Regions from separate parts of the Mesorhizobium sp. BR-1-1-10 genome, predicted to be linked through region 2. Evidence: riboswitches for the same ligand, from Rfam matches in the RefSeq annotation. Region 2 holds a riboswitch; the other holds the start of a gene.
The links. Region 2 has a riboswitch for cobalamin ahead of LB555_RS28765 (DUF1636 family protein). Riboswitches for the same ligand answer to the same signal wherever they lie in the genome.
Positions count from the first base shown of each region.

Region 1: another riboswitch for cobalamin. It lies ahead of bluB (5,6-dimethylbenzimidazole synthase); the one in region 2 lies ahead of LB555_RS28765 (DUF1636 family protein).

Region 1 is NZ_JAIUIL010000007.1:46,491-53,813, reverse strand. Features, by position in the region: gene aroC (chorismate synthase) at 1-20, shown strand, start outside; gene ribB (3,4-dihydroxy-2-butanone-4-phosphate synthase) at 113-1,213, shown strand; gene LB555_RS16540 (MFS transporter) at 1,233-2,453, opposite strand; gene LB555_RS16535 (TetR/AcrR family transcriptional regulator) at 2,574-3,182, shown strand; gene LB555_RS16530 (hypothetical protein) at 3,273-4,256, shown strand; partial or broken gene bluB (5,6-dimethylbenzimidazole synthase) at 4,373-4,978, opposite strand; cobalamin riboswitch at 5,050-5,232, opposite strand; gene LB555_RS16520 (histone deacetylase family protein) at 5,411-6,337, shown strand; gene LB555_RS16515 (exodeoxyribonuclease VII small subunit) at 6,341-6,592, shown strand; gene LB555_RS16510 (DUF2277 domain-containing protein) at 6,685-6,951, shown strand; gene LB555_RS16505 (pirin family protein) at 6,991-7,323, shown strand, end outside.
Region 2 is NZ_JAIUIL010000019.1:46,268-53,590, forward strand. Features, by position in the region: gene cobG (precorrin-3B synthase) at 1-158, opposite strand, end outside; gene cobN (cobaltochelatase subunit CobN) at 155-3,529, opposite strand; gene cobW (cobalamin biosynthesis protein CobW) at 3,549-4,586, opposite strand; gene LB555_RS28765 (DUF1636 family protein) at 4,589-5,017, opposite strand; cobalamin riboswitch at 5,055-5,262, opposite strand; gene LB555_RS28770 (winged helix-turn-helix domain-containing protein) at 5,292-6,491, opposite strand; gene LB555_RS28775 (NADH-quinone oxidoreductase subunit A) at 6,826-7,191, shown strand; gene LB555_RS28780 (NuoB/complex I 20 kDa subunit family protein) at 7,182-7,323, shown strand, end outside.

The DNA.
Region 1 (7,323 bases), on a different contig from region 2:
GAATAGGCGGTAGGGAATAGGCAGTAGTCAGTGGTCAGCTGCCAGCCCGGCCTTTTATTCCCCTAACCCCTACTGCCCAGTCCCTATTCCCTGCGAGCGAAGCGAGCATTCCATGTCTTACGACCAGAAGAAGATTGTCGAAGCCATCCGCGCCTTCGAACGCGGCGAGATCGTCGTCGTCATGGACGATGACGGGCGCGAGAACGAGGGCGACCTGATCGTCGCCGCCGTCCATTGCACGCCGGAGAAGATGGCCTTCATCGTTCGCAACACGTCGGGTATTGTCTGCACGCCGATGCCGCGCGAGGAGGCTAAACGGCTGAACCTCGCGCCGATGGTGGCCGACAATGATTCGGCTCACACCACCGCCTTTACCGTCAGCGTCGACTTCAAGCATGGCACGACGACAGGCATTTCGGCCGACGACCGCACGCTGACCGTGCGCAACCTCGCCAACGGCAATGTCGGCGCCTCCGATTTCGTCCGCCCTGGCCACATCTTCCCGCTCATCGCGCGCGAGGGCGGCGTCTTGATGCGCTCGGGTCATACCGAGGCGGCGGTCGATTTGTGCAAGCTCGCCGGCCTGCCGCCGATCGGCGTGATCTCGGAACTGGTCAACGACGACGGCACCGTCAAGCGCGGCCCGCAGGTCGCGGCTTTCGCCGAGGAGCATGGCCTCAAGCAGGTATCGGTCGCCGACCTCATCGCTTACCGGCAGCGCAAGGAGACCCTGGTCGAGCGCGTCGCCTGCTCCGACATCGAGACGCTGGGCGGCAAGGCGCAGGTCTTCACCTACACGCTGCCCTGGGACACGATGCATCACGTCGCCATCGTCTTCGGCGACATCCGCGATGGCGAGGAGGTGCCGGTGCGGCTGCATTCGGAGGATGTGGTGACCGACGTGTTCGGAACCAGCCACCGGCTCGACGGCATCATGAAGGCGATGGGCGAGCGCAAGCGCGGCGTCATTGTCTATCTCAGGGAAGGCTCGGTCGGCGTTGCCCACCAGGAGCGCAACCGGCCGGCGCCAGGCGACCGCGAGGACCATGAAGAGGCGCGCCGGCGCGAGAGCGAATGGCGCGAGATCGGCCTTGGCGCCCAGATCCTGAAGGACCTCGGCATTTCATCCATTAACCTGATTGCCTCGCGCGAACGCCACTATGTCGGCCTCGAGGGTTTTGGCATTCACATCGCCAAGACCGAGATCCTCTGATCTCGACAAACCCTGCCTGTCACTCGGCCGGGATTGCCGCCTCGCATCCTTCCAACTCGCATTCGTGGGTGGCGAGGCTGCGCTGGCCGAGCAGCACCGTGATCAGCGCGATAGCGCCTGACGTCACCGAGACCCAGAATCCGTTCTGGGCGCCGAATGCATCCACCACGGCGCCGGCGGCGAAGGAGCCCAGCGCCATGCCGATGCCGATCCCGGTGGTTACCCAGGTGATGCCTTCGGTCAGCATCGCTTCCGGGACATGCCGCTCGATCAGGCCGAAGGCGGTGATGAAGGTCGGCGAGATCGCCACGCCACTGATGAAGACAGTCAGCGCGAGCGCTGGCACGGTGCTGGCGGTAAGCGGCAGCAGTGTGCCGAGCGCGACCAAGGCAACCGCGATGGCGAGCTGGCGTTGCAGCGGTGCTTTCAGGTTGAGCGCGCCGATGATGATGCCGAGCACGAAGGAGCCCAGCGCATAGACGCCGATGACGAGACTGGCAGTGCCCGGCTGGCCGAGTTCCTTGGTGATCGCCACCGTGCTCACCTCCGTCGTCGCGAAGGTCGCGCCGATGAAGATCATGGCGAAGGTGATGATTTGGACCGGCCCCAGGCGGATTGCCGAGCCGCTGGAGCCATGGTCCACCGGCCGCACTTGCGGCTCGGTCGAACGCTGCAGAATGAAGGCTGTCGAGCCCAAGGCGAGGAACAGCGTGCTGACGGCAACGCCCGCTTCCGGGAACAGCGCGGCGCTGAGGCCCACAGATAGCGATGCGCCGGCAATATAGACCAGTTCGTCCGCCGCCGACTCGAAGGCGAAGGCGGTGTTCATCTCGGGCCGGCCCCGGAAAATCTCGGTCCAGCGCGCCCGCACCATGGCCGGCATGCTTGGCATCGCCGCGGCCAGCAGCGCCGACGCGAACAGCGTCCATACCGGCCAGTCTTGATTGGCCGATGCGATCAGGGCCGCGAATGCGAGCACGGAGATGATGGTGGTGGGTACGACAACCCGCGTCTGGCCGAGGCGGTCGACCAACCTCGATATCTGCGGCGCCAGGAAGGCATTGGCCAAGGCGAATGTCGCCGAAACCGCACCCGCCACCCAGTATTCGCCACGCGTCTGCGACAGCATCGCCACGATGCCGATCGGGGCCATGGCGATCGGCAGGCGCGCCATGAAGCCGGCGGCGGCAAAGCCCCTGGCTCCGGGAGCGCGAAAGATTTCCGAATAGGGGTTTTGCATGATCCTGTTCCTCGACAAGGGGCGATTCGACAATTACATACGAGACGTATAAGTGTTAAATAGAGCATACGTCGCGTATGTCAATTGGCATACGGAGCGTATGTAAGTAAGGCCAGAAGCATGCATCGACCGCGCAAGGAGATGATCGCCGAAACACGCGCCAAGCTGATCGCCGCGGCACGCCAGGCTTTCGGTACCATCGGCTATGCCGAAGCGTCGATGGATGATTTCACCGCGTCGGCCGGGCTGACGCGCGGCGCCCTTTATCATCACTTCGGCGACAAGAAGGGACTGCTTGAGGCGGTTATCGCCGAAATCGACGCGGAAATGGCGGCCCGGGTGAATGAGGTCGCGTCGCGGGCGCCGACCCGCTGGCAGCATTTCGTGGACGAATGCACCACCTATATCGAAATGGCGCTGGAGCCGGAAATCCAGCGCATCATGTTCCGGGATGGTCCGGCTGTGCTGGGCGATCCGGCACTGTGGTCGAATGCCAATGCCTGCGTCGGTTCAATGACCGATCATCTGACAGCGCTGCAGCGGGAAGGGGTGGTCGTCCCCGGCGTCGACCCGGAGTCGGCAGCGCGGCTGATCAATGGGGCGAGCAGCCAGGCCGCGCAGCGCATCGCCAATTCGCAAGATCCCGAAACGACATCGAAGATGGTGGTGGCCGCGTTCAAGCAATTGCTCGAAGGCCTGCTGAAAAAGCCGGAAGCGCTTTCAAGATGAACCACCATGGCAGTCCCGCCACTGCCTGCAATTGACAATAGCCGGTTTGAGCGCATCCTCCGCAGCCATCTCTGAGGGGAGATTCGGGGCATGTGGGATTTCGATATCGGCAGGTCGGTGTCCATCATGATGCGGACCTGGCCTTTCATTGTCTTTCGCATGATCGTCTATTTCGGCATCACGCTGGCCTACATCGTGGCCACCGGCACCGGCGCCTCCGTCGGCTATGGCGTCGGCCATATTTCCACCGATCCCGACGGACCATTGTCTTTTGCGATGTGGGGCGGCGTGGTCGGTTTCGGCATCGTCTCGATCGCCGTCTACTGGATCCGCGAATACATCCTCTACGTCGTCAAGGCGGGCCATATCGCCGTCATGGTGCATCTGATCGACGGCCATGATATTCCCAACGGCCAGAACCAGATCGCCTACGCGAAAGAGGTCGTGACCGAGCGTTTTGCCGAGGCCAACATCCTTTTCGTCGTCGACCAATTGGTCAAGGGCGCCATACGCGCCATCACCGGCCTGCTCGGCGGCATCGCGGCCTTCCTGCCCATTCCTGGCCTGAGCGGCCTGGTTTCGTTCCTCAACACGGTGATTCGCCTGTCGCTGACCTATGTCGACGAGATCATTCTCGGCTACAACATCCGCGTCAGTTCGTCCTCGCCGTTCGAAACCGCGCGCCAAGGCGTCGTGCTCTACGCCCAGAACAGCAAGACCATGGTCAAGAACGCCGTCTGGCTAGGGGTCATCATGTGGGGCGTGTCGTTCGTGATTTTCCTGCTGATGCTGGCTCCGGCAGCCGCTATTCTTTACGTCATGCCCGGGCAGCTCGCCGGCTGGGCTTTCGTGCTGGCAATCGTCTTTGCCTGGGCTTTCAAGGCGGCCTTCATCGAGCCGTTCGCCATTGCCTGCCTGATGCAGGTCTATTTCAAGACCATCGAGGGTCAGGTGCCCGATGCCGCCTGGGACGCCAGGCTGGCCGAAGCCTCGTCGAAGTTCAGGGAACTCAAGGACAGGGCACTGGCTTCTTTCGGTGGCTCACGGTGGGGCACTGCCGGCGCGACGAGCTGATCAACCGGCCTCGCGGGCGCACCGGCGACGGTACCGAGGCGCGCCACTGCTGATTTGAGCAGCGCTTCGCCTTGTCCGCGAAAAGTCTCGCTCATGATAAGCTCGGGCAACGGCAGCCGCCGGCCCCAGCCGTGTGTTTCGAGATCCGGCTTCGGTGCGAATTCGGAAACGCGGCCGACGCAGAGATAGGCGATCGGCGTCACCTGATCGGGAATGGCCAGCAGGCTTTTCAGCGCTTGCGCCTCGATGATGCTGACCCAGCCGACGCCAACGCCCTCGGCGCGTGCCGCCAGCCAGAAATTCTGCACCGCGCAGACCGTGCTGTAGAGATCCATCTCCGGATTGTGCCAGCGCCCCAGCGGCGAGCCTTTCGAGCGCTCGCGGTCGCAGGTGATGCAGATGTTTAGAGCGCTTTCGCAAATGCCTTCGAGCTTGAGCTTGCGGTAGAGCGCCTGCCGTTCTGCCTCGATTTCAGGCAGTTCCCGTTCTCGCGCGGCCAGGAACAGGTCGCGCACTTCCGCCCGCCACGCGGCATCGCGAATGATAATGAAATTCCAGGGTTGCATGAAGCCGACCGACGGCGCGTGATGGGCGGCAAGCAGCAGCCGCGCCAGCACCTCGTCGTCGATCGTCTCCGATGTAAAATGGTTGCGGACGTCGCGCCGTGTGAAGATGGCGCGGTAAACAGCGTCGCGCGCAATCTGGTCAAATCCATCGCCCATTGGAGCGGTCATAGCTTCCGGCATCGCTTGTCCCCTTGCGATTGCAATCGATGTCATCCGCCTGACCATGCGGATGACGATGCCTGCCAGGCCGGTCTTCTGGCTCGGGATCGACCCGCGTCCGGTGCCTTCCCGTCATCGACAGTGGCATTTACCGGCGCGGTCCCCCTCACAGCGTTGGGCACGCCACGGAGTTCAACCGTGTTCCCGATTCTCCCGCCAAGGCATTTGCAGCCAAGTGGAATCACTTGGCGTCGCAGAATGCCGCTAAAACAAACAGCCCGGCGGGCACCAGGCAGTGGTTGCGACCTTACGCCGAAGGGCCGGCGACGCCAATGCCCGCAGCGACATGAATGGACGCAGGTTCGATTTTCCCCAGCGATCAAGCCGCAACGCATGGCCATCACGACGCCGGGGCACTAGATAGGGGGCATGGCCACCCGTCTCTACACGCACCCGATCTTTCTCGAACACATCACGCCGCCCGGTCACCCCGAGCGGCCCGACCGCCTGCGCGCCATCGAGCGCGTGCTCGACGACGAAGCTTTTGCCACGCTTGACCGCGTCGAGGCACCGCACGGCGACGAGGCGACCATCCTCTACGCGCATCCCGCCGATTTCGTCGCGCGTGTCCGCGCCGCCATCCCCGACGAAGGCATTGCCCGCATCGACGCCGACACCACCGCCAGCCCGAAAAGCTGGCAAGCGGTGATTACGGCGATCGGTGCCGCCAATGCTGCCGTCGACGACGTCTTTGCGGGCCGCGCCGACAACGTTTTCGTCGCCGCCCGTCCGCCCGGCCACCATGCCGAAAAGACCACGGCCATGGGCTTCTGCTTCTTCAACACGGCGGCAATCGCAGCGCGCTATGCGCAGAAGAAGCACGGCGCCGAGCGTGTCGCGGTCGTCGACTGGGACGTGCACCACGGCAACGGCACGCAGGATATTTTTTGGGACGATCCCTCGGTGCTCTATTGCTCGACGCACCAGATGCCGCTTTATCCCGGCACGGGCGCGAAGAGTGAGACCGGCGCCGGCAACATCGTCAATGCGCCGCTGGCGCCTCGGACGGGCAGCGAGGTGTTTCGCGATGCGTTCCTGTCGCGCGTGCTGCCGGCACTCGACAATTTCGCGCCGGATCTGATTATCGTTTCGGCCGGCTTCGACGCGCACCATCGCGACCCGCTGGCGGAAATCAATCTGACCGAAGACGATTTCGACTGGGCGACCGGCCAGCTGATGCAGCGCGCCGCAATCCACGGCGGCAACCGGCTCGTCAGCCTGCTCGAGGGCGGCTACGATCTGCAGGGATTGGCATTTTCGGTCGCCGCCCATGTCGGGCGACTGATGAAAGGATAAATGATGACCGGTGAGATCAACGAAGACGTCAAGGCGATGAGCTTTGAACAGGCACTCGACGCACTGGAGAAGATCGTCGATGATCTGGAGCGTGGCGACGTGCCGCTCGACCAGTCGATCCGGATTTACGAGCGCGGCGAGGCGCTGAAGGTTCATTGCGACCGGCTGCTGAAGGCCGCCGAGGACAAGGTCGAGAAGATCAGGCTGTCGCGCGACGGCAAGCCGGTTGGAACCGAGCCGCTCGACGCGGACTGAGGTCCGGAGCAGCCTTACCGGTTTTTGGACACGATCATCATTGAGGATACAGTTCGTCCCGATTGAAACGGACAAGAGGAGATACGGAAGCGATGTGCAGAAACATCAAGACCCTGTTCAATTTTGATCCGCCGGCAACCAACGACGAAGTCCGCGACGCGGCACTGCAGTTTGTCCGCAAGCTGAGCGGCACGACGCGGCCTTCTGCCAAGAACCAGCATGCGTTCGATCATGCGGTCGAAGCCATCGCGGCATCCGCACGCGAATTGCTCGATTCCCTCGAAACCCACCAGCATCCGCGCAATCGCGAAGAGGTGGCGGCCAAATTAAAAGCGAAAGCGGCGATCCGGTTCGCCTGATATGCCCAAGCGCCCACTGACCGCTGACGAGGAGAGTTCATGAGCTTTTTCCCCGGCAAGGACCCTGAGGCCGGCGATGCCTTCGCCAGCGACCAGATCGAGCTGATGGTTATCCCTAACGCCAAGGACATTGGCGGTTTCGAGGTGCGTCGCGCCTTGCCGACCGCCAAGCGGCGCCTGGTCGGGCCGTTCATCTTCTTCGATCGAATGGGTCCCGCGATCATGCGCGCGGGCCAGGCGCTCGATGTCCGTCCCCACCCGCATATCGGCCTGTCGACCGTGACCTATCTGTTCGACGGCAAGATCAGGCACCGCGATTCGCTCGGCACCGAAATGGTCATTCAACCCGGCGACGTGAACCTGATGACGGCC
Region 2 (7,323 bases):
CGCGACGAGGACTCAGCCAGGGCGATCAAGAGCTTCGGGGACAACCCTCCGGAAGATGGGCCTCCAGCGACCGGGTTGAGCCGCACCAGCAGGCCGTCGCCTGTCTGCATCGGTGCGGACAGAGCAGGGCAGGCGCCACGGCGCGAGAAGGCGTTCATGCCGCGACCCCGAGCGCGTTGGCCTCGGCGATCAGCGCGGCGAGATCGTCGTCGATGGAATTGCGCAAGGGATGCCAGAGGCCGCGCCGCCGCGCCGACAGGAAGCGCTCGGCAATGACTTTGGCGGCAGCGGGATTTTCGCGCAGGATAAAGGCGCGGACGTCGGCGTCGCCAAGATAGGCATCGTGCACGGCCTGGATCAGCGCGCCTGAAATCGCATGGGTGGTCTCGGCGAAGCCGACCAGCCGGTCGACGGTTTCGGCGAATTCGGAGGCGCCGCGCGGGCCGTGGCGCATCTGGCCCGATATGAAACGTGAATTGACCGCACGGGCGCGCACCACGCGCGAGACCGCCTCGGCGACCGATCGCGGTTTCGGCCTCTGCGGATCCGTGGTGTCGAGCACGATGATGTCGGCGTTCCTGCCAAGTGTGGCCAAGGCGGCCGAGAAGCCGCCGATGAAAGCGACGTCGGCGGAGCCTTCGAGAATGTCGCGGCCGGGGTCGTCGCCGGTGTGGACGAGAAGATCGGCCTCGGCGATGCGGCCTTCAAACGCTCCAGGTGCCGAGACGCCTTCGCCGCCGGCACCGCCATAGGCATGCGAGGTCGCGTCGAGATAGGCGCGGCCGATCTCTTCGCGCGCCGTCCAGTCGCCACTCGACAGCATGTCTTCGACGCCGGCGCCGTACGTGCCGGGCGAAGTGCCGAAGATCCGTGGGCTGACCTTGCCGTCGGCGCGGGTTTTGGCGGCGAGCGGGTTTTCCGAATCGTCCTCGTCGCGCGCGGCAACGGCCTTGGCGGCGGCGTCGATCAGCGCGATCTGGGTCGGGAACATGTCGCGGAACAGACCTGATATACGCCAGGTGACGTCGACACGTGGGCGGCCGAGCGCCGCCGGGGGCAATACCTCGATGCTGGTGATGCGGCCGGTGGCAGTGTCCCATTGCGGCCGGCAGCCCATCAAGGCCAGTCCCTGCGCGACTTCCTCGCCGCCGGTGCGCAGCGAGGCCGAACCCCAGAGATCGATCACCAGCGAACGCGGCCAGTCGCCATGCGACTGCATGTAGCCGCGCACCACTTCTTCCGCTGCGGCTTTGCCAAGATCATAGGCGGTCGGCGTCGGCATGGTGCGCGGATCCGAGGTGAACAGGTTGCGGCCGGTGGGCAAAACATCGGAACGACCGCGCGCGGGTGCGCCGGCCGGGCCCGCCTTGACGTGACGGCCATCGAGCGCCGCGAGCAGGGAGGCTTTCTCGGCGTTCGCGCTTTGCAGGCGCACGGAGTCTGGTTCGTCGTTGGGGACGCGGCCGTAGATGTGCAGCCCGTCCTTGATGGCGAAATCCTTGAGGTCGCAGAGCCAGGCGTCGATGCGGCGCAGCGCTTCGTCGGGCGCGTCGGTCTTGGCGACGCCGGCTTCCGAGGCAAGGCCGGTCTTTTGCGCGGTTTCGACAATCAGCCTGGCGAGCCGGTCGCGGCGACGGCGGTCGAGCCCGTCGGCCTGGGCGTATTCGTCGACCAGCCGCTCGAGCTTGTGCTGGTCCTCGTCCAGCCCGGCGCCTGCCAGCGGCGGCGGCAAATGGCCAAGCGTGACGGCGGCAATGCGCCGTTTGGCCTGCGCTGCTTCGCCTGGGTTGGAAACGATGAACGGATAGATGACGGGTAATGCGCCGGTGACGATCTCGGGAAAGCAGGTTTGCGACAGCGCGACGGTTTTGCCGGGCAGCCATTCCAGCGTGCCGTGGGCGCCGACATGGACGAGAGCGTGGACGCCGAGCGATTTGCGCAGCCACAGGCCAAAGGCGATCAGGGCATGGCGCGGGGGGAGGGTCGGGTCGTGATAGTCGGCGCGGCGATCGGCCGAGCGGCCCCGGTCGGGGGCGAGGGCCACGGTGACATTGCCGAAGGTGGCGGCGCGGAAGGGGAAGTGGTGTTTGCCTGATAGCGAAGGTGTGTGCGAGCGCAAACCTGTCTCGCTTTCCGCTCTGCCCCAAGCAGCCTCTACAGCGGCAGTTGCAGACGTCGGTAACTCCGTCGAAAAGGAGTCATAGTCTTCCAGCCTCAGCCCACCGTCGCCCCGCTCCAGCAAATCCAGCAATTCACGCGGCGTTTGCGGAATCCCCTCCACGGCATAGCCCTGTTCGCTCAAGTCGCGCAGCATGGCCAGCACGCTGGACGGCACGTCCAGCCCGACCGCATAGCCTGTGCGGCCGGGGGCACCGGGATAATCGGGAATGAGGATCGCGAGCTTGCGCTCCTCCCGCTTCGTTTCGCGCAGCCGGATGAAAGCCGCGACTCGACCCGCCACTTGCTCCAGCCGATCCGGTTCCGGCCGGTTCGCCAACGCACGATGGCCAAGCGCCGGATCGATATCGCTCTCGGCCTTGAAGGAAATGGCGCCGGCGAGGATGCGGCCGTCGAGTTCGGGCAGCACGACATGCATGGCAAGGTCGGCGGGCGCCAGGCCGCGCTGGTTGTTTTCCCAGATGTCACGGCGCGTGGTGGCGACGATGACCTGGAAGACGGGCGCGCCGGCGCGGTCGAACAGGGTTTCGACGCCGGGCTCGGCGCCGGAAGCGAACGCGGTCGCGGTGACGATCGCGGCGGGTTTCAGCGATGCGATGGCATTTTCGACGAACGCCAGCGACACCGGATCCTTCAGACTGGAAACGAAGATCGGGACCGGTGCCAATCCCCTGGAGCGCAAAGCCTCGGCCAGCGCATCGATCGGGGCGACATCGGCGGCAAGCAGCATCGATCGGTAGAAGAGAATCGGGATGATGGGAGTGCCGCTATTGGAACCGGCCGGCTCCTCCGCGACCCCCAATCCAGCCTGATAGTAACCGGCCTTCGGCACGCTCACCGGGTTGGCGACGGGCGCATCCTGTCCAGCCAGGCCTGCCAGCCTGTGCACCAGCGCGCCCATATTGGCTGGGCCACCCTCGCGGAAATAGCCGAGCAGGCCGTCCAGTTCGGCGCGCGGCAGCGTCGACGCTTCGACCAGCCTGAGATCCTCGTCGTGGCTTTCGCCGGGAAGCAGCGCCAGTTTGATGCCGCGTTCGCGGGCAATCACCGCCAGTTGGTCGCAGCCATAGCGCCACCAGTCGTAGCCGCCGAGAATGCGCACCAGGATGATTTTGGCGTGGCGGGCGACGCTGTCTATCCAGAGGTCGACGGACATGGGATGGCGCAGGTCGCGCAGTGCGGCCAGCCGCATCGAGGGCAGGCGACCGGCATCGGCCTTCCACGCCGCGGCCAGTCCGGCGAGATCGCTGTCGGTGAAGGACAGGGCCACGATATCCGCTGGCGTCTGCCTGAGATCGACAGGCTCGGCGAGGTCGTCGAGCGAGGCGGAGGTCGTGGTGAGGATGTGCATCGCGGCCCGGGCCTGAAAATCAGCCGGCGAGGATACGTTCGATCGCCGGGCGGTTCAGCCCCTTGAGGCCAATAACGACGAGCCGCGAGCGGCGGTCGTCCCCAGCGGTCCAGGCGCGGTCATAGTAATGATTGACGCGCGGGCCGACGGCTTGCAGCAGGAGCCGCATAGGTTTGCCGCCGACCTCGACGAAGCCTTTCACGCGCAGCACGTTTTCCTGTTCGGCGGCCGCGGCGACGCGCTTTGCCAGCTCGTCGGGATTGGCGATCGAGGGAATGTCGACGATGAACGTGTCGAAGTCGTCATGCTCGTGATCGAATGCGCCGTCATGGTGGGACTTGCGGTTCTCGATGTCGTCCTCGACGGCGAGACCGAGCCCGAGCAGCACCGAGGGATCGACCTTGCCATGAGACGTCGGCACGATCTTCACGGCGCGGGCGGAGTGTTCGTTGATAATGGCGTTGGCGCGGGCTGAACCGGCGGCATCCATCAGGTCGCTCTTCGACAGGATGATCAGGTCGGCGCAGGCAATCTGGTCCTCGAACACTTCCTCGACCGGGTCGTCATGGTCGAGGCTCTCGTCCTGCGCGCGCTGCGCCTGCAGGGCGTCCATGTCGTTGGCGACGCGGCCTTCCGCCAGTGCGGGACCGTCGACCACGGCGATGACGCCATCGACCGTTACGCGGCTCTTCACCGTCGGCCACTGGAAAGCCTGGACCAGCGGCTTGGGCAGAGCGAGGCCCGAGGTTTCGATCAGGATATGGTCGACCTTAGGCGTCAGCGACAGGATCTGGTCGAGCGCCGGCACGAAATCGTCGGCCACGGTGCAGCAGATGCAGCCATTGGCCAGTTCGACGATGTTTTCCTCTGGGCAGGTGTCGATGCCGCATCCCTTGAGGATCTCGCCGTCGATGCCGATGTCGCCGAACTCGTTGACGATGATGGCAATCCGCTTGCCACCGGCGTTTTCCAGGAGATGGCGGACCAGCGTCGTCTTGCCGGCGCCGAGGAAGCCGGTGACGACGGTGCAGGGAACGCGGGACAGAGATGTTGTCATGATCAATCTTTCAGCATGTCGAGGGGAGGGATGCGGGCAACGAGGCCGCGCTTGAGGCTATCGGGTCTGCCTCGCCAGGGAATGAGGCCGTCGTTCGAGGTGGCGAAGAGTTTCGCGCCGGTGACGAGATCGGCGCCGCTGGTCGTGGTCAGATCGCCGAACACATAGCTCCAGCAGCCGTCGCGCAGGACCGCGGCGCTCAGCCGGCGCTTGCAATTGCCGAGGCATTCGACCGTGCGGATGCGAATCTTCTCGCCCGAGGCGGCTTGGCGCGTATCTTCGGCCAAAAGTTCGCCGGCCCGGGGATGGGCATCGGAGCCGGTCTCGTCGCGACAGGAAGCGCAGACGATGACCGTGATGCCGACCAGGGGATGATCCCCGCCGGACGAAATGTCGGTTGTTTCAGCCGAAAAACTGCTGTCGCGATCCACATCAGGCTCCTTGCCCGGAAAACCCGCCAGGCGATCGGATTCTTGCATTCCAGACGGCAGGTCTCCTGGCTCGCGGGTCATCGCCTTGGGTAGCCGCCTTCCCGGGACAATCCCAGTGGCTTTCGGCCTTGGCTCTTCGCTCACAGTTGCGGGGACAGCCGCGGATTTGGGATCTTCAATCCCGCACCGCATTCCCTCTTGGCTCCTCCCTTTGCCGAGAGGAGACCGTCTGGATGGGATTTAGGCTCTTGCGGGCAGTGGTGTCAACGCGAGCTTACGACACCGCGATGTCGGACAGCGCCGGGCCGAGATCGCCGGCAGGCGTTATTTCCATCCGCTCGAGGCCAAGCCAGCCCTGCATCTGCTTCAATTCCTCGAAGAGTTGAGCCGCAGTCTCCGCCGGTGCATTGGCCTGCGCATAGGCCGCATGGACACGCAGGACACTGGCCGGCCGGTCGGCCTTGAGGTCGACGCGTGCCACGATCCTGTCGCCAAGCAGGAAAGGCAGGACATAGTAGCCGTATTGGCGCTTGTCGGCCGGCGTGTAGATTTCGATGCGGTAATGGAAGTCGAAAAGCCGCTCCGAGCGCGAACGCTCGAAGACGACCGGATCGAACGGCGCCAGCAGAGCGCGGGACTCGATCTTGCGCGGGATACGGGCGTCCTTGTGAAGGTAAGCCGGCTTGTCCCAGCCCTCGACACGGACCGGCAGCAAGTCGCCGAGTTCGACCAGTTCCTCCAGCCGGCCTTTCATGTCGGCCGGCGAGAGCCGAAAATAATCGCGCAGGTCGCCTGATGTCGCCACGCCATGGGCACGGGCGGAAATGCGCAGCAATTCGCGGTGCGCGTCCTCAGGCGTCGGTACCGGCAGATCGAGGATCGCCTGCGGCAGCACGCGCTCCGGCAGGTCGTAAAAGCGCTCGAAGCCGCGCCGGTGCGCGGTGGTGATGCGCCCGGCCCAGAACAGCCATTCGAAGGCGTGCTTGGCATGGCTCCAACCCCACCAGCCACCGGAGCCTTTCTGGCCTTCGAGCGCCGAAGCGGCGATCGGCCCGCGCGCGACGACCTCGCGGTAGATCTCTTCTATATAGGCGGCGTGCTCGCGGCCCCATTTGGCCAGCCCCAGATACATTTCATCGCCTTGCTCGGCGCGCTGCATGCGCCAGCGCATCAGTGGGTAGGTCTCGACCGGCAGGAACGAGGCTTCATGCGCCCAATATTCGAAGACGGTGCGCTTGCGCGTTACGGCGGCGTTGTCGAGCAAAGCGAGGGGATAGGGGCCGAGACGCGAATAGAGCGGCATGTAATGAGCGCGCACCACCGCACTGACGGAATCGATCTGCAACAGGCCGGTGCGGGACAGAACGCGGGCGAAATGGCGGCGGTCCGGCGTGCCGGCGGGGCGGGGATCGAGAAATCCCTGGGCGGCGAGGGCGATGCGCCGGGCGGCGGCAAGCGAGATCTTTTCCTTCATGCGTATGCGTCCCTGATGGACCTGTCTGGCGTCATTGCCCGGCGTGATTCCCGTCCATGCTAGCAGGGTTTTGGCGGCAACCCTGTCAGGAGAGAAAAGTGGAGTTAAAGGCGAAGGAAATCAAACAGGAGCGGATGGGACCAGTTTCTCCCGGAATGCCGTCCAGCTCGGTGTTTTGAACAAGGTTTGACTTGCTTCGCTGGAAGTGCTGCGCTAACCCTCGCCGCGTTGCAGCATAGGCCCTTAAAACGGTTCAGCGGTTAATCTGTCACGCTTCCGCATTAAGGTTCGGTGCTGTAGTCAAAGTGGATTGGCGCCAACGGAAAGCCGCTGCATGAACGCACTTCTCAGTTCGTACCTGCCCATCGTCCTGTTTATCGGCGTGGCACTGGTCGTCGGCCTGGCGCTGCTGGCGGCTCCGTTCCTGGTGGCGTATCGCAACCCCGATCCCGAAAAGCTTTCCGCCTACGAGTGCGGTTTCAACTCGTTCGACGATGCCCGCATGAAATTCGACATCCGCTTCTACCTGGTGTCGATCCTGTTCATTATATTCGACCTGGAAGTTGCCTTCCTCTTCCCCTGGGCAGTGTCCTTCTCGAAGATCGGCATGCTCGGTTTCTGGTCAATGATGGTGTTTTTGGCAGTGCTGACCATCGGCTTTGCCTATGAATGGAAAAAAGGAGCGCTGGAATGGGATTGAACGACAGTTCAGGCACCCTCGTCGCGCCGAAGCCCAAAGGTATTATCGACCCCAACACCGGTAGGCCGGTAGGGGAGGACGATCCCTTCTTCCTCGAAATCAACAATGAGCTTGCCGACAAGGGTTTTCTGG